DNA from 2 places in the Bacillus cereus group sp. N8 genome. Region 2 is predicted to be linked to the other one. Evidence: riboswitches for the same ligand, from Rfam matches in the RefSeq annotation. Region 2 holds a riboswitch; the other holds the start of a gene.

Region 1 (13,115 bases), on a different contig from region 2:
CTGATACTCTCCCTACGTGGTTAAAGCATCTAATCGAGGCAGAGGAGATACATCAAAACTATGAGAATGTACAGGTACTTGGTGCATTAAAAACGGATGCGGTGTTGTACTATGTACACCGTACGCTGCAAGTATTAGGTGGGTTGCCTTTAGACGAAGAAGCGTATTGCATTATTGAAAAGGTACTAACGTATAGTGAGCTTGCAAAGGTAGGCTCTTTAAAACAGCGGGAGCAATGGAAGAAAAACGGGATTAATCTATTGGTACATAACGAGGGTTCTGCTGATATCTTTAGTGATATTCAGTTTAACGAACGTATAGAGACAAACTCAAACTCTACTGAGTATTTGTTTGTTCGAGATTTAATTAGAACACATGGATTAATCGGGCAGTATATCCGCGGAGAGGCGCGTTTGGACTCTCATGTTGATTTAATTAACACATATAAAGAAGAATACGGAGACGTTAGGTTAAAGGAGATTCTATACTATCTTAACCAATGTATTATTGAGGGCGTATCAAAATCCTTGTGGAGTGAAGTAAAGAACGATGTGAAGATTACAATTGATGGTCTATTTGATGGCTATGTGGAGCCATTTACTTCTCGCATACATAGACTCACGCCAAAACATAAGGAGTCAGCATTTGAAAAAGATATAATTATGGGGAGCGAGAAGAGTGGCGTTCAAACCTTCTTATCTGATAAGGATTTGTGGTATGTAGAACCGTCTATGCATGCCCTTAGCTTCGAGGATATTTGGACAGTTTTTGTTATGTTAAAGAACGAGATAGACACTGGAAAGGTTCAGCATATCCATTTCGAGAAATTGATGCAGCAGTTGCACTATGATTTCAAAGGCGAGAAGAAGAACAACGTGTATCGTAAGCGGGTTATTGAGAAGTATCTACGGGAGTACCGTGAGAACGAGAAGCCGGATACAACGCATGTTTCTTTTGAGGCTAAAGTTGATGAAGATATGAAGACTGCGTATGTGTCGTTTCAGTTTTCTGCTGTAGGTGAGGCGTTAATCACCTTCTGTGTAGAAGCAGAAAAGATAGATATGATGCATGCTCGGGCAAATGTGCTGCTATTTGATTTCTTCGGGTTACGTAAGGATGCGTATGATAGATTCCATAACGAAGAAGTATATCTGGAGCATATGAATAGTGCGGCTGATGATAAACGAATTATTCTTGATTATATAAAGGGAGATACGGTTGTAGATGTCGGAGCCGGTGGTGGTGTCATGCTAGATATGATTGAAGCAGAGACTGAGAATAAACGAATCTACGGTATCGATATTTCTGAAAACGTGATTGATACGTTGAAAAAGAAAAAGCAGAAAGAGGGTCGATCTTGGGACATTATTAAAGGGGATGCAATCAACTTAAGTAGCTCGTTTGATAAAGAATCGGTTGATACGATTGTATATTCTTCTATCCTTCATGAGCTGTTCTCTTATATCGAGTATGAAGGTAAGAAATTCAATCATGAAGTAATTAAAAAGGGGCTGCAAAGTGCCTACGAGGTGTTAAAGACAGGGGGGCGTATTATCATTCGTGATGGCATCATGACCGAAGGTAAAACGTTAATGCGTGTGATTCGTTTTAAAGATGCGGGCGGAATGAAGTTCTTAGAGCAGTATGTCCATGAATTTAAGGGGCGTATAATCCAGTATGAGGTACTTACAGACAATACAGTCAAAATGCCTGTTAACGATGCGATGGAGTTCTTATATACGTATACCTGGGGCGAGGATTCCTTCGTTCATGAGGTGCAGGAGCAGTTTGGAATCTTTACGCCAAACGACTATAAGGATTTCGTAAAGGGTATCTTTGGAGATAAAGTAAATATCGTTCAAGCTATGAACTATTTGCAGGATGGATATACAAACCATCTTAGCGAGAAAATCGAGTTTACAGATGAGTCTGGGAATGTGGTTGGGCTACCGGATAGTACGTTCTTTATGGTTTTAGAAAAGAGGTAATGATGTTAAAAATACAATTTTATTTGTTTTATATTTAGTAGTTTTTAGTGGGTGTTTTACAAGAGAGAGAACTATTGTTGATGGTAAAGTTCATGGTTCTTCAGATGGTATATCTGGGAAGTATAAAAAATTTACTGGATCTGCAACACAAGATATGAAAGTTAAAAAGGTGAGAATTGGATATTTTCTTTTGACGATAAAACGAAACAAGGAACTATAACTGCTTATGTTGTGGATTCAAATGATAATACAATATTAGAGTTTAATAGTGGAAAAGGCGAAAATAATATGAAAGTACATAAGGATGTTACATATAAGGTTGAAATTAAAACGGAAGAACATGGTGGAGAATTTCAAATATCATGGGAAAGAAGGTAGTACTTTGAAAACGACAGGAAATTTTACCGACGAGGCCGATATATACGCGAAATATCGCCCTAATTACCCGAATGAATATATTGATTATTTGTTTTCAGCTAACCAACTGAAAGAGGATCGGATAGTGGCCGATATTGGTTCAGGTACGGGGATATTTAGCCGTCAGCTGCTTGAAAAAGGTTTAAATGTTATTGGGGTTGAGCCAAATGATGACATGAGAAAGATGGCAGAGCAATCGTTAAAACTGTATTCTCGTTTTCAATCAATAAAAGTAACTGCTGAAAATACCACTTTAAAAGAGCATAGTGTGGATTTAGTAACTGTTGCTCAAGCATTTCATTGGTTTGATAAAGTAGCTTTCAAAATTGAATGCCAACGAATTTTGAAACCAAAGGCAAATGTTGCTCTTGTTTGGAATAGTAGAGATTTAACTAGTCCGATTATTAAAGAGAATGCAGAAATTTGCCAGAAGACATGCCCGAATTTCAAAGGATTTAGCGGTGGAATAGAGGAAACTCCTGAAGTATTTAACAGCTTTTTTAAGGATGGAAAGTACGAGTTTAAAGAGTATCAAAATGATTTACTTTTTGATTATGAAGGTTTTTTGGGAAGGAATTTATCAGCTTCCTATGCTCCGAAAAAAAATGACGAAGAGTATCAAAATTTTGTTTTTCTTCTGTCAGAGTTATTCGAAAAACACAGTAAGAATGGAAAAATTGTTCTCCAAAACATTACACGAAGCTATCTAGGAAATGTCTAAACAGCCGGACATAAAGTGGCTTTAATCGAAGTGCCCATTTGAATTGTAGATTATCATTTGCTAATTAAGATCTTCAACAAATGGGCGCGATTGTTGAACAACAATTAAAAGGGCGATACATATTATGCGTGACTAATATGTATCGCCCTTTATTTTTTATGACTTTTTACGATTTAGGTCTTGATGACTAAAAAAAGATGTGATGTGTTGAAGAAAGCCACGATGTTTATAAAAAGTTGTGAAGCTTTGCCCTTTTAGGTCATTTAGTCTAAAGGGGGTGTTTATATTTTTTTAAAAAGAGCTTCTATGATTGTTGAAGAGGAAGGTAGAAACATTAGATCAACAGCAGAGGAAGATTATTATTTGTGATTCATCTCACAGCATAAATACATATATAACTTTACAATTAGAATATCAATTGATGGGAGGGTTAATCTTGATTAATGGATGTACTTGAAGAGATGGCAATGTTAATAGAAGAATTAGAATGTGTACTCTGGAGTATATTTTACTTAGTTCCAACGGGGCGAGGTAAGGAAGAGGATATGATTTTACCAGCCCAACATGAAAGGGTATTCCATTGGCTATATCAACTTAGTAAAAAGGTTTCTTTTGATATTAAAACAACAGCTGGTCAGCATTATAGATGTGTTGTGATTCAAGAAAAAATGAAAGAAAATAAAAAAACAAATCAGGTCATTCAATATCAGGATGTATTGATGAATGGGACGACGGGTCGAATTGATGGGCTTGGGCGTGCTCCAAAAGGGGTGAATGATGGAAATGGTTTTGTATTTATTTCTCATATTGGAGATGTGTATCCAAGTGGGTTATTGCCGATTAAAACCGGGAATATTAGAACAACATCGCTAGCTGAAATTTATCGAAACTCCCCTGTTTTTCAAAACCTTCGTAATCCGGACAAGTATAAAGGAAAGTGCGGTGTTTGTGAGTTTCGATATGTTTGTGGGGGATCTCGTTCTAGAGCATATGCGATGACGGGGGATTACATGGAAAGCGAACCTTTCTGTGTATACATTCCAGAAGCATTGCGAAAACAGAAAAAGAACGTAAAAAGCGGTACATGAGTAAGGGTTTGCTCATGTACCGTCTTTTTTAGATTATATAATTTATTGTACGTTGCATCCGTCGTACGATGATCTAAGAAATGGAAACTGTATCCCTCATTAAAAATCCACTACCTGGCTCCGTTGTGCTGATACGAGTTTTTTACACGTTAATTCTATTAAACTGATTTTAATAAAGAATAATAATTCGTATCATATGGAATATCATCTTGATACATATAATTTTTTAAAACTCCTTCTTTTTCAAAACCTAATTTTAATAGCACTTTATTTGAAGCTTCATTTTCAAGAAAGACAATCGCACCGATACGTTTTAAATGAAGGGTGTGGAAACCATATGATATAACTTCAGGAACTGCTTCAGTCGCATATCCATTTCCCCAGTGTTCAGGGAGAAAGGCATAACTTATATTGGCGCGTTTATGCTCAGAAGACCAATCGTGAAAACCAATTGTTCCAATGAGTTCTTTCTTATCTTTTAATTCGATTCCCCATTTTATACCGTTTCTTGCATTGTAACTCAACTTGAAATTATTTATGATCTGTTTTACTTGATCAACATTCTGTAATGGTTTTTGGCCATAATAGCGCAGTACATCAGTGTTAGAAAAGCATTGTAGTATACTTGGTGCGTCTTTTTCGGTAAGTTCTCGCAAAATGAGTCGGTCGGTCTTTAATATAGGAAACATGCCTTCACTCCTGTTCATATGAAACTAAAATGTATTTGTTATTATATAATTTAATCTGAAAATAAAGATTATTCAAGGTGTAAGGGTCAGATTGTTTTGAAATAGATTACAGAATGTATTTTGAATAGAAATTGGGATGTGGAAGAATCAAAAGGTTTGTTAAAAATACTTTGTGGCATTAATACAAATCATATAAAGAAAAAAGGGATTCCATTTTCATTGGAATCCCTTTTTCATTAGCCTACAAATGTTTGATACAGTAAGAAAATATTTAAAACGATAACGAGTGCAGCGATTATCCAAGCGATAAATGTTGTTATACGGTGGTTAACGAGTGCACCCATAATCTTTTTATTACTTGTAAACATAATAAGTGGTACTAGTGCAAAGGCAATACCGAACGATAAGATAACTTGACTCATAACGAGAGCGTAAGTTGGGTTTACGCCTAAAGCAATAATAACTAGTGGTGGAATCATTGTAATAAATCGGCGTAAATATAGCGGAATATGCATGCGAATGAATCCTTGCATAATAATATCACCCGACATTGTACCGACAGATGAGCTAGAGAGTCCTGCTGATAAGAGTCCAATTCCAAATAAAGCAGCTGATACAGGACCGACTAAGTTACTAAATTGGTTAAAAGCAACATCAAGATCTTCAACATGCAAGCCGTTTTTAAAGAATAAAGCAGCTGCTACAATTAACATACTTGCATTAATAGCTCCAGCGATAACCATTGCAATAATAATATCGATGAATTCGAAGCGGAAAATCTTTTTCCTTTGTTCATCATTTGTTCCGACTACGCGGCGTTGCGTTAAGGCAGAATGTAAATATATCGCGTGCGGCATTACTGTCGCACCTAAAATTCCAGCTGCTAAAAGAATGCTATCCACGCCTTGGAATTTTGGAATAAATAGACCTGAAAGAAGAGGACTTAATTCTGGTTTAGCATAAAAGACTTGGACACCAAAAGCGATAACAACGATAAAAATCATCCCTGTTATGATAGCTTCTAATGGACGAAAGCCTCTGCGCTGAAATTCAAGAATAATAAATGATCCAACCGCTGTAATTAAAGCAGCTGGTAACATCGGAATTCCAAACAGTAAGTATAATCCGAGTGCTGCTCCAATAAATTCAGCTAAATCAGTCGCCATAATAACGAGTTCACCTTGTATCCATAAACCGATGGAAACTGGTTTTGGGAAATTTTCTCGAGCTATTTCAGGAAGGTTTTTCCCAGTAGCGATTCCTAATTTAGCTGATAAAGTTTGGATTAATACAGCCATTAAATTAGAAGCGAGAATTACCCAAAGTAATAAATACCCATATTGGGATCCAGCAGCTATATTCGTTGCGAAATTCCCAGGATCAATATAAGCAACTGATGCGATAAAAGCAGGTCCTAAGAATGGTAATAGTCTCTTTAAGCCTTTCGTTTGTCCGCTTAATGCTAAATGTGCGGATTGAACAGTTGTACTTTGAGAAGGGACTTGTTCATCTTTTGATATATCTTTATTCATAGTAGTGTTCCCCTTTGGAATGTTAACTTGATGAAATTATTGTATTTGCTCTTATTCATTATTTCAATACATTTAAATATATTATGTGGCAATTTCATTTGAACACGAAAGTTTCCTTAATGCAAATTATATGACTTCGTGCAAAGAATGGTGTGACGATGTGAAAAATATTTTGGGAGTTTATGGCTGCTGAATAAGGGGGAAGATAATAAATTATAGGGTTGTTTTTGAAATTTATGTGAACATAGAGCCTATATTACAGCATATTAATTGATGGAAATGAAATTGTATGATATATAATATATTGGGATTACAACATAACCATAGTGTTTTGTGATGTAATCTTGTTTTTATTTTTGTTAACTTATAGAAAAAATTGTAAATAGAAGAAAATAGGCTAAGTACAATTTAGTATGTATTTTCTTATTATATATGTTTTGATATGAACGTTAACTTATACATGATTTTAAAATTTAGATAGGTGGTAGAAATACATTGGCAACTACAAAACCATATAGAGTATTACTTTATTACATGTACACAACAATTGAAAATCCAGAAGAATTTGCTGAACAGCATTTAGAATTTTGTAAATCACTTGAGTTAAAAGGAAGAATTCTTGTAGCGACAGAAGGAATTAATGGAACTTGTTCTGGAACTGTTGAGCAAACAGAAAAATACATGGAAGCGATGAACAATGACCCACGTTTTGCTGGAATCGTTTTTAAAATTGATGAGGCAGATGAACATGCATTCAAGAAAATGCACGTACGTCCTCGCCCAGAGTTAGTTACACTTCGCTTAGAAGACGACATTAATCCAAAAGAAATTACTGGGAAGTATTTAGAACCAAAAGATTTTTATGAAGCAATGAAACAAGAAGATACAGTTATCATTGATGCACGAAATGATTATGAATTTGATTTAGGACACTTCAAAGGTGCAATTAAACCAGATATTGAATCATTCCGTGAATTACCAGATTGGATTAGAGAAAATAAAGAAACACTTGAAGGCAAAAAGATTTTAACATACTGTACAGGCGGAATTCGTTGTGAGAAGTTCTCTGGTTGGTTAGTTCGTGAAGGTTATGAAGATGTAAGTCAGCTTCATGGCGGAATTGTAACATACGGAAAAGATCCAGAAGTACAAGGCGAGCTATGGGATGGTCAATGTTACGTATTTGATGAGCGTATCGCTGTACCAGTAAACCAAAAAGAGCACGTTATCGTTGGTAAAGATCACTTTACAGGTGAACCTTGTGAGCGCTATGTAAACTGTGCAAACCCTGAATGTAACAAGAAAATTTTATGCTCTGAAGAAAGTGAAGCAAAACATTTACGTGCATGTTCTCATGAATGTCGTGTACACCCACGTAATCGTTATATCGTGCAACATGAATTAACTGAAGAGCAAGTAGCTACTGCATTAGAAAAAATCGAAGCAGGGAAGTAAGCGAAATTAGTGTAACAAAAAGAGAAGAGGCTACTCCAAGGTTCATTTTGGAGTAGCCTTTTTTATGATTCGGTTCTTATTTTTGTCAGTTTTTGTCGGTAAGTCGATATATTTAAAAAATCGCTGATATATTTTGAGTTGCGCCGATATATTCGGAAAATCGCTGATAAAAATTTCATTTACTTAAGCGCACCATGTATTTGTAATTTAAAAATAATCGTCTTTAATTTTTATCCTCTTTTTCTTTCACAGCAGAAAGTACAGTTTGTTTTACCCACGCTTGTCTTCTTCGATGCTGTATACCCCATTGGTATACACTTTGTGCACCTAAAATAAAGGAAATGACTATACCGCTAATTGCTATTAACAGTGCGAAAAATTCAAGAGGCGATGATATTTTGTTTGAATCTGTGTTTCTTAAAAGGTCAATCATAGTAAACCCTAACATTTGACCCACCACAGAGTAGAGGGTTAAAATTAATAATAAAAGGCTATCTTTTTTAGAGGCGACATTTTCTTGATATTTAAACAAACTATCAAGATTTTGTTTCGCGTTCGAGTATAAAATTTCAATGTTAAAAAGTTTTCTTAAGCGGAAGAAAATATCTTCACTTTGTGATTGAGATACTAATTCTAAAGAAAAATAATTCGCTGTAAACGAATTGATTGAATAAATTAATTTCTCTATTTCATTTGTATCTTGTTCAATATTTAGCTCAGCATAAGCGTTCGCCATCTTTAATAAAACAACTTTATGAAATAGATTTAATAATAAAGCGTAATAAAATTCCCCGTACATTTGACTGGCAAGTTTAGTGACTTCTCGTCCACCTTCATTTGTTATACATGTGAAAATATGTTCTTCCATAATAAAATAACGGTTAGGAGCCCATCTTTGATAAGAATGCTTTGTTAAATAATCGTGAATATAAGGAACATTATTTGCGCTAATATACGGCTTACCATCGTCTGTTAATCCGGAAAGACTGGAAGCTCGATATACATCAACTATATGAAGGTCTGACTCTTTGTTTATAGATAATAAAGTTTGTACATACATTCGTTGGTCTTCAAAGAAGGGGAATGTTTGAAAATATGAACTCCGCAACCTCTTATTCTCAAAGAAGTCTGTTAAGCCATGAAATAAATCGCCGAATATAAGTTTTTCTACTTGTGAATATTTTCTTCCATCACATTCAATACAAATGGTCTCAGTTGTATCATTTCTAGTTTCAAGCACACGGAAGCGAGAAGCGAATTCGATGGCTTCTGATAATGTCATGTTTGGAGCGGTTTTGACTCCTGTTCGAATTGTTAAGAAGCCAAGCTCATAAGGACAAAGTGTTACATCAATTGAATGTATCTTGAATGGAACGGAAATAAGATTTGTTGTTAAATGTCCGTTTAAATTAAGATCTTTAGAATAGCGCTGTAATCCTTTTTGATGCTCTGAAGGAGGGAAGAGAATTTTATTCGTAAATGAAAGATAGTAAGCTTCCATGTTTTGATGTGAAACTTTAAACTCCCCATAATATGTATTTTCATCTTCGAGATGATCGAGTCGAAAAGGACGGAAATTATTTTTTTGTAAGAAAGGGAACATATTTTGTTCATATCCAGTTTTAAACGAAAACGGGAATATAAATTGAAATATAGCTGTTGTTACATCTTTTTCTTCGATTGTTTGTATTGCCTCCATTTACATTGTTTCCTTTCCGAATAAGCTATAGAAACAACATGCCCAATTTTTCTTGAAAATAACCTTGTTTTTGCAATAGATTAAGAATGAAAATTCAGCTAATTTAACAGGGGACATGTATAATGTTATGTATACTAAAACTAGTATAATTGTGTTAGGAAAAGGGGATATTGTATGCGCATTTTAGTATTAGGAGCTGGTGGCGTCGGTGGATTTTTTGGTGGCCGATTAGTAGAAAAGGGAGAAGATGTTACATTTCTCGTTCGCAGCAAAAGAAAACAGCAATTAGAGGAAAAAGGACTTGTTATTCGTAGTGTGAATGGAGATTTTTCATTTCAACCGAAATTGATAACGAAAGAAGATAGAACGTCTCCATTTGATGTGATTTTATTTTCAACAAAAGCGTATCATTTACACGAGGCGACCATAGATTTAAAGCCGTTTGTAGGTGAAAATACTGTAATAATCCCATTGTTAAATGGTATCGCTCATTTATCACTATTACAAAAGGAATTCGGCGTGGAAAAAGTAATTGGTGGTTTATGCTTTATCGAGACGACGTTAAACGAACAAGGAGAAATTGTACAAACTAGTGCTGCTAACAGACTTGTATTTGGGGAAATTAAGCCTCAAGATTCAGAGAGAATAAAGCGTATTTCTAAAGCATTTGCAGGTACAAAAGCTAGTTTTGTTTTAAGTGAAAATATTACGCAGGATATGTGGCATAAATATTTATTTATAACTGTAATGTCAGGTGTGACAACATTAATGCGTGCACCAATAGGACCGATTCGTGAGAGTGAAGGTGGACATGATTTTATCCGAAACTTATTTGAAGAATCTGTGCAAATTATAAGGGTATTGGGGGCTCCGGTTAAAGATAATATTGTTGAGGACCATATGAAAACGATTGATAAAATTTCTTATGATATGAAGTCATCTATGCAGCGCGATATGGAAAAAGGTTCGTTCATTGAAGGAGAACATTTACAAGGATATTTACTGGATTTAGCAGAGCAATTTTCTATAGAAGCACCTTTATTAGGCGCTGTATATCAAAATTTAACGGTGTATGAAGAGATGATAAAAAGTAAGGAAATAATATGATTTTAATAGTATGAAAATGGATAAAGGATAGCAAAATATAAATACGTTGCTATCCTTTTTTGTGTTTATAGTGACATTTTATTCATCTCTTCTAATTCTTTCTGTCGTATTTTTTTCTTTATCACGGTTACCATATAATTGATTAATTTCGCTTGCTAATGCATCTAAATATGAATCGGTAAAAAGTGGCTTCTTTTCTTTAGACATATGGGTCTCCTTTGTGGTTTTTTAGTATTCATTATGTATGTTTAATGGCTTATTATGCACAATCATTTTAATTTTTTTCGTTTTTGAAATTTTTGTTTACTTTTTTAAAATAAAGGAGTATTATAATCCACAGTTTCAATTTTCTAAATCGCTGAAACCGCATGGTGCGGGGGACCCGTTTTAATGAATTAGTGCATAATTCAATGGGGTGAATCCTTGAAAAAGGTAGGGCTACTCAAAGGTCCGAATCCGACAGCTAACCTCGTAAGCGTTATATTGAGAAGGAAGGTGGAGCTTGTGCGACAAAAAAATTAATGTCTACAAGTTTATTTCGTTATGGCTTGTAGACATTTTTGTTTTCTGAAGAAATAGTTTATCCGCTGTAATTAGCAGAAAAGTTCGTACAAAATTATTGGAGAGTGGACAGCAGTGGTTTCATCTATCAAAAAGTTATTAATTGGAAGACCGTTAAAATCAACTGAATTAGGAGAGCAAAAGCTTAATAAAACGAAGGCGCTAGCAATTTTATCTTCTGACGCATTATCATCGGTTGCATACGGTCCAGAGCAAATTTTAATCGCACTAGCAGGTCTTGGAGCGGTAGCTTATTGGTATTCCATTCCGATTGCTATTGGGGTATTAGTATTATTGACAGCTCTTATTTTATCTTATCGACAAATTATTTTTGCTTACCCTCATGGCGGGGGCGCATACGTTGTATCAAAAGAAAATTTAGGGATGAATTCAGGCTTAATAGCTGGTGGATCTTTATTAGTAGATTATATTTTAACGGTCGCAGTAAGTGTATCTGCAGGTACAGATGCGCTCACATCTGCCTTTCCTAGCCTACATGCACATAATGTAATTATTGCAATTATATTTGTAATACTAATTACCATTTTAAATTTAAGAGGGGTAACTGAATCAGCTTCCATTTTGGCATATCCTGTTTATTTATTTGTTTTAGCATTATTTATATTAATTGGTGTAGGGATATATAATATTTTAACTGGGCATGTTTCACCGACTTTACATGCGCCACTTGGAACACCGGTTGCGGGAATTAGTTTGTTTTTACTGTTAAGAGCATTTGCTTCAGGAAGCTCTGCTTTAACAGGTGTTGAAGCAATTTCAAATGCAATTCCAAACTTTAAAGATCCTGCACCAAACAATGCAGCAAAAACATTGCTTGCGATGGGGGCATTACTTGCCGTTTTATTTTCAGGAATTGTCTTTTTAGCTTACTATTACGGAATTACTCCAAATAAAGAAGTAACAGTCGTTTCCCAAATCGCTGAACAAACATTTGGACGTAATTTTATGTACTTTTTCATACAAGGTACAACAGCTTTAATATTAATTCTTGCAGCTAACACAGGGTATTCTGCATTTCCGTTATTAGCAGTTAATCTTGCGAAAGATAAGTTCATACCGAGAATGTTTACAATTAGAGGAGACCGTCTGGGATATTCAAACGGTATTATTATACTAGGGATTTCTTCGATTATTTTAATTGTAGCTTTCCAAGGGCAAACAGAACATTTGATTCCGCTATATGCGGTAGGGGTATTTATTCCATTTACGCTTTCTCAAACTGGAATGGTATTAAAATGGCTCCGTGAAAAACCTGAAGGATGGATTTTACGTTTATCGATTAATTTAATTGGTGCAGTTATTAGTTTTATCGTAATGAGTATGTTCTTTTTAACTAAGTTCGCACAAGTTTGGTCAATCCTTATTTTCTTACCTGTCATTATCTTCGTGTTCCATCGAATTAAGAAGCATTATGATGCAGTGGGAGATCAATTAAGTTTAAAAACTTGTGAACGGATTGTTCCGATTGAGGGGAATGTAATTGTCGTTCCTGTAGCTGGTATGACTCACGTAGTAGAAAATTCTTTGAACTATGCAAAGTCTCTTTCGGCAGATCAAGTTATTGCTGTATATGTTGCTTTTGACAGAGAAGAGGAGAAGAAATTCGAAGAGAAATGGAAGAAGTGGCAACCTGAAGTTAGGCTTGTTACATTACATTCTCATTATAGAAGTATTATTCAGCCGCTAACAAAATTTATTGATACAGTGCAATATAAAGCGAATGAATCAAATTACCGAGTTACAGTCGTTATACCACAGTTTATTCCGAAAAAAGGTTGGCATAACATTCTTCATAATCAATCTAGTTTACTCATTCGTGCGTATTTACTCTATAAAA
Region 2 (11,640 bases):
CTTCTCTTGGACCAAAAGAAGTTGAATCCTTTGGGAAACTATTAAAAGACTTAACATCAAAAGGAATTGGCATCCTCCTAGTTTCTCATCGTTTATCAGAGATTCGAAATTTCGCGGATGATGTAACTGTACTACATAACGGTAAAGTTGCCCTTTCTCAAGCCATTACAACGATTACAGATCAACAAATTGTTGAAGCAATGACTGGAAAACAACTTACACTCCCTATTAATACAGCACCAAAAATCGGGAGCGAGGAAATATTTAAAGTACAAGAGCTTCAATTACACGAAGATCATTCTCCCCTTTCTCTTACAATACGAAAAGGAGAAACTGTTGTGATATACGGATTAATTGGAAGTGGAAAAACAACACTTGCTGAAACTTTATTTGGTGCTCGTCATACTTATCACGCAGAAATAGATGATCACAACATAACAATTAAAACACCGCGAGATGCGATTAAAGCGAAAATCGCACTTGTACCAGAAGAAAGAAGAAAACAAGGTGTATTTCTTTCGGAAGATATTATAAGTCACACTAATTTACACCAATCAGGTTGGAGACGAAAACAAACCGAATTAAATAATGCTACTACGGCAATTTCTTCTTTCAGCATTTCACCCAATGACCCAAAAGCCTTTATTCATTCACTTAGCGGTGGAAATCAACAAAAAGTCTCAATTGCAAAATGGAATGGATTCAAACCTAATCTATTTCTTTTGGACGAGCCAACTAAAGGTGTAGACATAGCTGCGAAACAAGATATTTTTCAATTCATTCGCAACATTACAGAAAACGGGAGTTCCGTAATTTATTTCACAGGAGAACAAGATGAAGCACTACATATCGCTGATCGCATTCTTATACTGGCAAACGGAGAATTTGTAGGTGAGTACTTGCCGAATGACCTATCTCCTGAACAGCTTTTACATTTATCTGAAGGGAGCTTTTCCATTGAATCTCGTTCATAAAACTAAAACTAAGAAACTATATTTACCTACTCATCTTTTTTATCAATTTAGTACAGTTGCTATTATTATAGGTGTTACAATTTTTTTCTCTATCGTCAATGATTCTTTTTTAACATACAACAATATTAGTGATATTTTACGATCTATTTCCATTGTGACATTACTAGCAATCGGCGTTACCTTTACATTAATTGTAGATGGGTTTGATTTATCAGTCGGCTCTACCGCTAGTTTAGCAACAATTGCCGCCGCTTCTTGTCTCGTTTTATATCGACAAGAACTATTAGTCACACTCCTTGTTCCTATTCTGTGCGGGTTATTAGTTGGATTATTAAATGCACTACTCGTTATCCGAATTAAACTACCAGATTTACTAGCTACACTAAGTATCATGTATATCGTGAATGGACTACACTTAACATTTTCAAAAGGATCTTCAATATATGAAGGAATGTCGGGTGCCACAGGACATTTTATTCCATCTTTTTTATTTATCGGTCAAGGTTCCATTTTAGGAATTCCAGTCCCTGTCATTATCATGCTTATCGTCGTTTTAATTGCACATCTATTTTTAGAAAAAACAACGTACGGTCGTTTCTTTTATATGACGGGTGGGAATCGAGAAGCTGCTAGACTAGCCGGTATCCCTACTGATCGTTACCGTGTATACGCTTATATGATTAGCGGTTTACTCGCCTCTGTCGGCGGGATTATTCTATGTAGCCGCGTTGGAACAGGGCAAGTTGCAGCTGGTGCCCCATTATTAATGGATGCAGTTGCAGCTGCCTATATCGGTTATGCAATGTTCGGTGCCAAGAAACCAAATATAGTCGGAACATTCCTCGGCTCGGTATTAATCGGAATTATATTAAATGGCCTCACAATGATGAACGTTCCTTATTATGCACAGGATATTATTAAAGGCAGTATTTTGATTACAGCTTTAGCCTTTTCGTTTATTAAAAAGAAGCGTAAATAAAAAAGGCTGCGGAGAACTTCTTCTCCACAGCCTAATTATTATTTTTGCAAGAACGCCTGTAAATCTGCAAATTTTCTCTTTGCATCTTCATAGCCTTGCTCATATAAACTTTGCAATTTTGCCTTATCTTTTTCCATACGATCTACTTGAAGAGGCACTTCTGGTCTAATGACGAATAAATTACCCGCTTGCTCTTCTTTTTCAATGTAGTGAAGTGTTTCATTATACACTTCATAACGATTCAGCATCGCATTAACAAGGTTCGGATATTTTTTATAAGCTTTCGCTGCAACCCAACCAAATTTTGATTTTTTCTTCGCATAACCATGATTTCTCGTCAAAATAACGACTGATTTTTCAAACCCATCTCCCTGTGCTTTACGAACTGGAATCGGATCTGAAATCCCGCCATCTAACAGTTGCTTACCACGGTAATTTACTGCTGGTGCAATGAAAGGCAATGAACTAGACGCTTGCAATAAATTTAACGCATCATCATTCGTTCCCTCTTTTTCAAAATAAACGGGTTGTCCTGTTTCACAATCTGTTGTTCCTACAAGGAAACGCTCTGGACTATTAAAGTATGTGTCAAAATCAAATGGGACATGTTTTTCTGGAATTTCATGAAAGATGAAATCCATATCAAATAATTGACGCTTTTTCCATAAGTTTTTATACGATAAATATTGCGGATGTGATGCATAATCAATATTTACTGTCTTATTTCTATTCCTTTGTCTGGAAAGATACGACGCTGCATGGCAAGCACCAGCTGATACACCGATTACATATGGAAAATATAAATCTTGTTCCATAAAGTATTCTAATATCCCGCCAGTATATACACCGCGCATACCGCCGCCTTCCAATACTAAACCCGTATTTTCAAGCATGTTACTCTCTCCTCTTTCTCTATATATTGACTCTTTAATTATTCACTATGTTAAGTATCTTTTTCTATTATATATGAGTTCTTTCAGAAACTATATTCAAAAGGCTTGAAATGGAGGGATTTTTTCTTTTCCTAGGAGTAACACCAGAACCACATAAAAAATACCGGCATCCTTCCCATGAAGAATACCGGTACTTCTTATTTATCCCACTATTTGCGGGCAGTAAGACTTCCACCTCAAAATTCAGCTGAAGCGAAGAAGTTAGGTCTGCTAATCAGTGGGGGATGAACAAAACCCCCACTAATTAAAGTTTCACTTTATCACCCATACAAAACCGCATGAAATACGCCTAACAGTAAGTATTGACCCTCTATATAATCATCATAATATACATTCATCTCGATGTAATACATATCTTCCTCAAGACGAATATTCCAATCTGCGATTACATAGCCCTTTCGTAATAACTTTCCGATCCCAAGTGAAGTTTTGTGAACAACATATTCTTCTGTCTTATATGTAAAGGTAAATATTCTTCAATCACCTCTAGTTGTTACACAGCTCATACCTGACATCACATCACTCTGAGAAACTATGTATATACATATATTTAATTAATGTATTATCACACATGAATGACCTTAGTATAGTAGCGCTATTTTTGCTTCGCGAACTCCCTCATAATAGAATAACTATCCTTTTATTATTTTTTTCTTGACTTAGAGTTCACTCTAATCATTATAATCAACTCATAGTTCATTCACAATAATATCAATTGGATAAAATTCAGGAGGGATTGGACAAGCTAAAATCAAAAGTGACTGACCTTAACGCAGACCTGGATGTTGTCATTCAAACCTTTGATTTATCTGTTACTACAATTGTACATTAAGGTACAATTCAAATAAAAATCAACGATTTCCTGTACATTAAGAAGTCAGTGATTCTTGTTATTTTTGCCTTATTTTACTTTCTCTTAATAGTCGTAAAGCTTCTCTAATATATTTAGTGCATATAAAAAAGACCGACCATAAAATCAGCAAATTAGCAAATAAAACAGGATGGGAGTCAGTTATTATGGAGCAATCAAATAAAGCGTTTAGCCAGGCATTAGTAAAATCGTTAAGAGGAGAACGAGGACATCTTCCCATCAAGAATGCTTTGTCGGATATAGACGTGGCGCTTGCGGGAAAGCGCAGAGAGGAACTACCTTATTCTATTTATCAATTAGTGAAACACATGACCTACTGGCAAGATTTTCTCTTATTATCCGCTCAGGGGAAGAAGCCTGCATTGCCTGCCCATGTAAAAGAGAGCTGGCCTGAAGAAGAATGGCCTGCCAGTGAGGAAGAGTGACAACAGAGTATTCAGTATTTTCTTCAAGGGATTGAGCAGGCATGTACGATTGCCCAAACTGTTCAATTAGACCAGACATTGGAGGAATGGCCTGGTGAAACCCCTGGCGGTGTTCTACGCAATATTGCATCTCACAACTCCTACCATTTAGGAGAAATTGTGCTGATTCGCAGATTATTTAGTGCTTGGCCACCGCCAACAGGCGGATATCCGGTCTAAACAAGGATAAGGTTCCATCCCATGCCCATCAACTTAAGACATATTTTTATACAAAATATGGTCTTTTCATGTAGTGTTTTATTATCGTTTATAGATGTTATAAAAGTAGGCTATCAAATAAACCCTGACGGATTTGAATTTTTTTACTATGCTACCTAATGAGTAGAAGTAGTATACTCATACACAACACCTTAGAGACTTCCCGAAAGGAGGTCTCTATTTTAAGCTCTTTGATCAGCAACAATATGAATATCAATATACTTCGTTTCTCTCATAATTTCATTTACAATAGAACCTTTTCGTATTTCTTCCCACCGTGTTCTCGCCGATTGCCCGAGTAAAACTTGTGTCACTTGTAGTCTGTTCGCGACTTCAATAATAACATCAGCGGGTTTTCTTCCTTTCGCTTCTTCTAATACAAAGCTCGCATCAAATTGATTCGTTAGCGATTTCCACTCTTCAATTGTTTGCTTTTTCCCTGCTGAAATAGAATCTATATTTTCTCTTTCTACGTTTAAGACATACAATTCAGCGTTTAACCGATCAGCCATGCGCCAACCTCTCCGTATTAATTTCTCTGCTGTTGAACTGTATTGTACACAAACGAGAATTTTTTCTTTCACGCCAATGGGTTCTATAACTGTTTGACTAATTTTCTCATCCATATCATCTGCAACTTCGCGAAGCGATAATTCCCGTAGTGCCCCTAAATTATTAAGCGTAAAGAAATTTTGTAAGCTTTGCTCTATTTTTTCTTCTTTATATATCTTTCCATCTATTAATCTCTTCCTTAATACTTCTGGCGTTGCATCAACAAGCTGAATTTCATTTGCTTTTTGCAAAATAAAATCCGGAATTCGTTCTCGTACTTTTACATTCGTAATTTGAGCTACAATGTCATGAACACTTTCTAAATGTTGAATATTAAATGCTGATAATACAGATATACCGGCATCTAACAATTCCTGCACATCCATGTAACGTTTCTTATTTTTCGACCCAGGAATATTACTATGCGCAAGTTCATCCACTACAACTACTTGCGGTGCACGTTTTATAATTCCTTCCACATTAAGCTCATAAAATACTTTTCCTTTATAGTCTATTTCTTTTAACGGAACTTTTTCTAAATCAGCAATTGCTTCTTCCGTCTCAATTCTCCCATGTGTTTCAATTAAACCAATTACAATATCAATACCGTCTTTTTTCATCTCTCTTGCATCAAATAGCATTTTATAGCTTTTCCCTACTCCTGGAGCCGCCCCTACGTATAGCTTTAACTTCCCGCGATTTTGCTGACGAATATATTCTAAATACTCTTCTGGCGTTCGCCTTTGAAACGTCGGTTTATAGTCATCCGCATACAAAACACTCACAACCTTTCTTTCGAAACAACGCTACCTCAATCCGTTAGATTGAGGTAGCACTGTTACTATTTCATTAATTTCTGTAATTCTAAATTTAACTTTAAGACGTTCACGCGATCTTCTCCAAACAAGCCGAGTGCAGCGCCTTCCGTTTGATCCTTAATCAATTGATCTAGCTTTTCTTTCGGAATATTCGTTAATTTCGAGATGCGATCTACCTGTACGGAAGCCGCCTTCGGACTAATGTCAGGATCAAGCCCTGAACCTGAATTCGTCACTAAATCTATCGGTACTTCTGTAACTGGAACAGTTGGATTTTTTTCCTTCCAGTCTGCAATACTTTTCTCTACTCGTTTCTCTAAATCTGGATTAGACGGTGCATAGTTATTTGAACCAGATGCTTCTGCTTTATATTCTATACTAGAGACACGTCCATGAAAATAACGTGGGTCTGTGAAATTTTGACCGATTAATTTTGAACCAACTACTTCATCTTTATCATTATATATAAGACTTCCATCTGCATTATCCTTCATTACCGCTTGCGCTATACCAGTTACAATCAGTGGGTATACGAGGCCGCACAAGACTAGAAATGTAAAAGTAATACGAATAATTGGTGAAAGTATACTTTGTTTTTTCGCCATCTTTTTTTCCCCTCTTCCTTATATGAACAAGCCGACAATCATATCAATTACTTTAATTCCAATGAACGGAACGATAACTCCGCCAAGCCCATAAATGAGTAAGTTTCGGCTAAGTAGTGCATTCGAACTCATCGGTTTATATGCGATACCTTTCATAGCTAGCGGAATGAGTAACGGAATAATAACTGCATTAAATATTAATGCTGATAAGATTGCTGAAAGCGGTGATGTTAATTTCATAATGTTTAATGCTTCCATTTGCGGAATCGCAAGTGTAAACATCGCTGGAATGATCGCGAAATATTTCGCGATGTCATTCGCAATACTAAACGTCGTTAACGCACCACGAGTCATTAACAATTGCTTACCAATTCCTACAACCTCAATAATTTTTGTCGGGTTCGAATCTAAATCAATCATATTCGCTGCTTCTTTCGCAGCTGTCGTACCACTATTCATCGCTAATCCAACGTCAGCCTGCGCTAATGCCGGAGCATCATTTGTACCATCACCCGTCATCGCTACAAGTTTCCCTTTATCTTGCTCTGCCTTAATAACTGCAATTTTATCTTCTGGTTTACACTCGGCAACGAATTCATCTACCCCTGCTTCTTTTGCAATTGTTGCTGCTGTTAATGGATTATCACCAGTACACATAACCGTTTTAATCCCCATTTGGCGCAACTGTTCAAAACGTTCACGCATACCAGGCTTTACTGTATCCTTTAAATAGATTAAACCATAAATACGATTATCTACTGCAACTACAAGTGGTGTCCCACCCTCTTTTGAAATAAAATCTGCTTTTTGATTCACATCTTTCGGAATCGTTCCGCCTTGCGACCTAACCCATTCAATCACGCTACCTACAGCACCTTTTCTCACTTTCGTTCCGTCTTTTAAATCCACACCACTCATTCTCGTTTCTGCTTTAAACGGAACAAATTCACCTTGTTCGGCAAGTTCTCTATTATATGATATAGATTTCGTTTGTACATATTCTATAACAGATCGACCTTCTGGTGTTTCGTCTAAAACTGAGCTAATTGCAGCCCATTTCCCTACTTGCTCAATCGTTTCATTTCCTACAGGAAGCAGTGTATGTGCCATCCGGTTCCCAAAAGTAATCGTACCTGTTTTATCTAAAATAATTGTATTAATATCGCCCGCAGCTTCTACTGCTTTACCCGACATCGCTAACACATTGAACTTTGTCACGCGGTCCATCCCAGCAATACCAATCGCTGATAATAATCCACCAATTGTCGTTGGAATTAAACAAACTAACAATGCTACAAGTACAGCTGTATCAATTTGAAACCCTAAATAATTTGTAAAAATCGGCAACGTTACAACAACGATTAAGAAAATAAGCGTTAAACTCGTTAATACTGTATTTAAAGCAATCTCATTCGGCGTCTTTTGACGAGCAGCTCCTTCTACTAAAGAAATCATTTTATCAATAAATGATTCGCCAGGGTTACTCGTAATTACAATTGTAATCTCATCACTTACGACCATCGTACCGCCTGTTACTGAACAAAAATCGCCACCCGCCTCTTTTATTACAGGAGCTGATTCCCCTGTAATTGCAGATTCATCGACAGACGCTAAACCTTTAATTACTTCACCATCATTTGGAATCATTTCTCCTTGTTTTACAATAACAACGTCACCTTTTCTCAGATCAGTTGCTGAAACTTGAACAATATCTCCATTTTCTTTTACAACATTTGCAAACACATCTTTCTTCGATTGTTTTAAAGAATCGGCTTGCGCTTTACCACGACCTTCAGCTAGCGCTTCTGCAAAGTTAGCAAATAAAACTGTAAATAATAGAATGAGAGAAACTGTTATATTAAACCATCCTGGTACACTACTAGAACGACTTGGGAGAAAAGATAAAATGAACGTAATGATAAATCCAATTTCCACAACGAACATAATGGGATTCTTTATCATTACTTTCGGATTCAATTTCGCAAAGGATTGTTTCATCGCATGTTTCACAATATCACGATCCATCGTTTTCGCTTTTCTAACCTCATCTTCTACAACATGTATTTGTGACTCGTTCACTTGTTTTTCTTTTACTACTACCGGTCTCATCATTTACCCTCCATTACTTCAATGTAAGAAATTCTGCAATTGGGCCAAGTACTAACATCGGGAAAAATGTTAATGCACCAACAATTACAATCGTTCCAATAAAGATTCCTCCAAATAAACCATTATCCGTACGGAACGTTCCGACTGTTTCTGGTACTACCGTCTTCTCTTTCAATGAAGCTGCCACAGCTAGCATCGTAATTAAACTAAAATAGCGTCCTAAAAACATAACTAAACCAGTCGTAATATTCCAAAACGGTGTATTATCTGCTAAGCCTTCAAATCCAGATCCGTTATTCGCAGCTGACGATGTGTATTCATATACAACTTGCGTTAAACCGTGGAAACCGGAATGAGAGATTGCATCCGTTCCTAAGCTTGTTGAAAGAGCTAATGCTGAAAATCCTAAAATAAGCAATGGATGAAATAAAATCGTTACCGCAATCAATTTCATTTCCTTACCTTCAATTTTCTTACCTAAAAACTCTGGTGTCCGTCCAACCATTAACCCAGATATAAAGACTGCAATAATGGCATACATAATAATGTTTACAAAACCTGCTCCAACGCCGCCGTATACTGTATTTAACATCATATTTACGAGTGGAACTAGACCACCAATTGGTGTTAACGTATCATGCATTGTATTAACAGCCCCAGTTTCAGCAGCTGTCGTTACTGTCGCATAAAGGGAAGAAAATACTGTTCCAAATCGGACTTCTTTTCCTTCTGTACTTCCTTGTACATGTTCGATACCCATTCCATTTAACGCTGGATTTCCATGTAATTCAGATGTCGTAATCGTTATAAATCCTAGTAAAAACACCATAAATAGTGACACGAAAAGGATGCGGCCTTGTTTTTTATTTCCTACCATTCTTCCATACGTAAATGGAAGTGCTGTTGGCAATAACATCATAAGCATCATTTGCAAAATATTACTCATTTGTCCTGGATTTTCGAAAGGATGTGTAGAGTTTGCCCCGAAAAATCCTCCGCCGTTATTTCCAAGTTCCTTAATGGAAACGAATGATGCAACTGGACCACGTAAAATACTTTGTTTTGCCCCATCAATCGTTTGTGCTGTAACTGCCCCGTCTAACGTTTGCGGTACGCCAAGTGCGACGAAGACTAACGCTGCTATAAATGCGATAGGAAGAAACACTCTCGTTAATGCTCTCGTAAAATCTACGAAAAAGTTACCGAGTTCTTTTCCAGCAAGTCCTCTTATGAAAGCCATAACGAGCGCTAATGTCGTTGCTGGTGCCGCAAACATTAAAAATGTAATCCCAATTAATTGTGATAAATAAGACAAACCATTTTCACCGCTATAATGCTGTAAATTTGTATCAGCCATAAAACTAATTGCTGTATTAAAAGCAAGCGTAGGCTCCATTCCCTCAATATGCGCTGGATTTAGCGGCAGCACACCTTGTAATCTGAAAATGAAATATACGACCACAATCATAAATCCATTAAGTAACACTAATGATAATGCATACTGTTTCCACGTTTGATTGTATTCTTTTACACCCGTAATTTTAAAAATAAGTTTTTCAAAAGGCCCGAATACTTTATCTAGCGTTTTGCTACCTTGAAAAGCTTTTTCTAAATAAATCCCCGTTGGCTTTGCTACTAAAATAAACAAGAGCATTGTAATAACAACTGCAACCCAAATCATAATGAATGATTCCCCCTAATTAAAACTTTTCTGGATTTAATAATGCGTACACTAAGTACACCGTAATCGCTGCAACAATAACCGATAAGGCAATCATCATGATTGCTTCCCTTCTTTCACAACTTTATCTGACCAACTTGCAAGACTTGCCATCGATGCTACTAATACAACAAAAATTCCGATCATTACAACATCTAACATAATTACCCCTCACTTTTTTGTTAAAATTTACCATATCTTTATCGAAAAAAGAACACTAAGCTCTACTTAGTGTTCGAAATGAACAACACAAAGTAAACCTCCTCTCTAAACGCTTACGAGGTTAGCTGTCGGATTCGGGCCTAAAGAGTAGCCCTACTTTCAAAATTGAAAGATTCACCCCAAGTGACGATGCACAAAATTGGTTCCCCCGCTCCATTTCTGGAACTCAGCGATTTTAGGTTTTTTTTGGAAATTTCATGAATGATTTATGAGAGTAAATATACTCCTCTAAATTTAACTTGTAAAGGGTTAAATTACTGAAAATAAGAAAATATCCATCTATTTAAACGCTTACATTAGGTATTATTAATATTCTTTCATCTGTTTTCTCGTCTTTTCTTTCTTTTTCACAGAAATGATCTTTTAAATACGAAATAAAAAGAGCGAATTACATGAAGTGCATAGCTTGTTGCACTCAGCATTCACTCTTTTTTCATTCACTATTTATTCCCCTCGTAAAAAAGCACGTAAATTTCTCCCGCGAATATAAACTTGTGACAATTCTGCATGTAGCTGCTCATATTCGATAACATCTGTTTTTAAATATAAAGCGTCTTTCGATGGCAATATAATATATGGCCCTGGAAAAAGAGGATCAATCTGGATCAATTTTTCAACTCTCTCTATCGATACCGCCCAACGATTCGCTATATCTCCTAGTAGCAACACCTTCATATTCACTCTCCTCCGCCCTATTCAAAAAATAAAAAAGAAATGTTATCACAATTTGTAAACACCACGAATTTAGCCCCAATCGTTTCATAGAGCCTCGCTGGATATCGTTTATTTCTTGTAACAACAGTAATAGGCGCTTGGAAAGAAAAGCGAATACGTTCTGCGAAAAAGCTAACTATTTGAAGCTCATCCCCTAGCAGAATCACCTTCTTAATACACTCGCAAATACTAGTAAAATCCTGCTCCTTATTACAGCTATAAGCTGATTCAAATCCATAGCCCCTGACTTCAGCTGCTATCTCCTCATTTGCTGTAAAAATAATTAACTCATGCTGAAATGCTACTAGCTCTCTTAAACTCTTTATCTTATTTTCTTCTCCAACACAAATAAGTGTTAGTTCCATGTACCTCATCCTCCTTAGCATAAAAGAACTCAAATATAGATTGATATTCCCCTATACTAATCGGACCGATGAAGG

What was found. Region 2 has a riboswitch for cyclic di-AMP ahead of JDS80_RS22470 (SipW-dependent-type signal peptide-containing protein). Riboswitches for the same ligand answer to the same signal wherever they lie in the genome.
Positions count from the first base shown of each region.
Region 1: linked by a shared signal. The riboswitch ahead of JDS80_RS04095 (APC family permease) and the one ahead of JDS80_RS22470 (SipW-dependent-type signal peptide-containing protein) in region 2 are both predicted to bind cyclic di-AMP.

Region 1 covers NZ_JAEHBK010000002.1:4,527-17,641, reverse strand. The annotation lists gene JDS80_RS04140 (class I SAM-dependent methyltransferase) at 1-1,988, shown strand, start outside; partial or broken gene JDS80_RS04135 (hypothetical protein) at 2,005-2,366, shown strand; gene JDS80_RS04130 (class I SAM-dependent methyltransferase) at 2,371-3,126, shown strand; partial or broken gene JDS80_RS04125 (SPASM domain-containing protein) at 3,570-4,214, shown strand; gene JDS80_RS04120 (GNAT family N-acetyltransferase) at 4,373-4,903, opposite strand; gene JDS80_RS04115 (Nramp family divalent metal transporter) at 5,140-6,435, opposite strand; gene trhO (oxygen-dependent tRNA uridine(34) hydroxylase TrhO) at 6,931-7,890, shown strand; gene JDS80_RS04105 (hypothetical protein) at 8,114-9,589, opposite strand; gene panE (2-dehydropantoate 2-reductase) at 9,764-10,696, shown strand; gene JDS80_RS31925 (hypothetical protein) at 10,775-10,903, opposite strand; cyclic di-AMP (ydaO/yuaA leader) riboswitch at 11,043-11,189, shown strand; gene JDS80_RS04095 (APC family permease) at 11,333-13,115, shown strand, end outside.
Region 2 covers NZ_JAEHBK010000020.1:18,520-30,159, reverse strand. The annotation lists gene JDS80_RS22520 (sugar ABC transporter ATP-binding protein) at 1-974, shown strand, start outside; gene JDS80_RS22515 (ABC transporter permease) at 958-1,953, shown strand; gene JDS80_RS22510 (patatin-like phospholipase family protein) at 1,992-2,846, opposite strand; partial or broken gene JDS80_RS22505 (tubby C-terminal domain-like protein) at 3,167-3,379, opposite strand; partial or broken gene JDS80_RS22500 (DinB family protein) at 3,924-4,421, shown strand; gene kdpDN (KdpD-like non-kinase potassium sensor) at 4,643-5,797, opposite strand; gene kdpC (K(+)-transporting ATPase subunit C) at 5,854-6,435, opposite strand; gene kdpB (potassium-transporting ATPase subunit KdpB) at 6,454-8,544, opposite strand; gene kdpA (potassium-transporting ATPase subunit KdpA) at 8,558-10,225, opposite strand; gene kdpF (K(+)-transporting ATPase subunit F) at 10,245-10,325, opposite strand; gene JDS80_RS22470 (SipW-dependent-type signal peptide-containing protein) at 10,322-10,426, opposite strand; cyclic di-AMP (ydaO/yuaA leader) riboswitch at 10,523-10,668, opposite strand; gene JDS80_RS22465 (hypothetical protein) at 10,931-11,161, opposite strand; gene JDS80_RS22460 (hypothetical protein) at 11,179-11,565, opposite strand.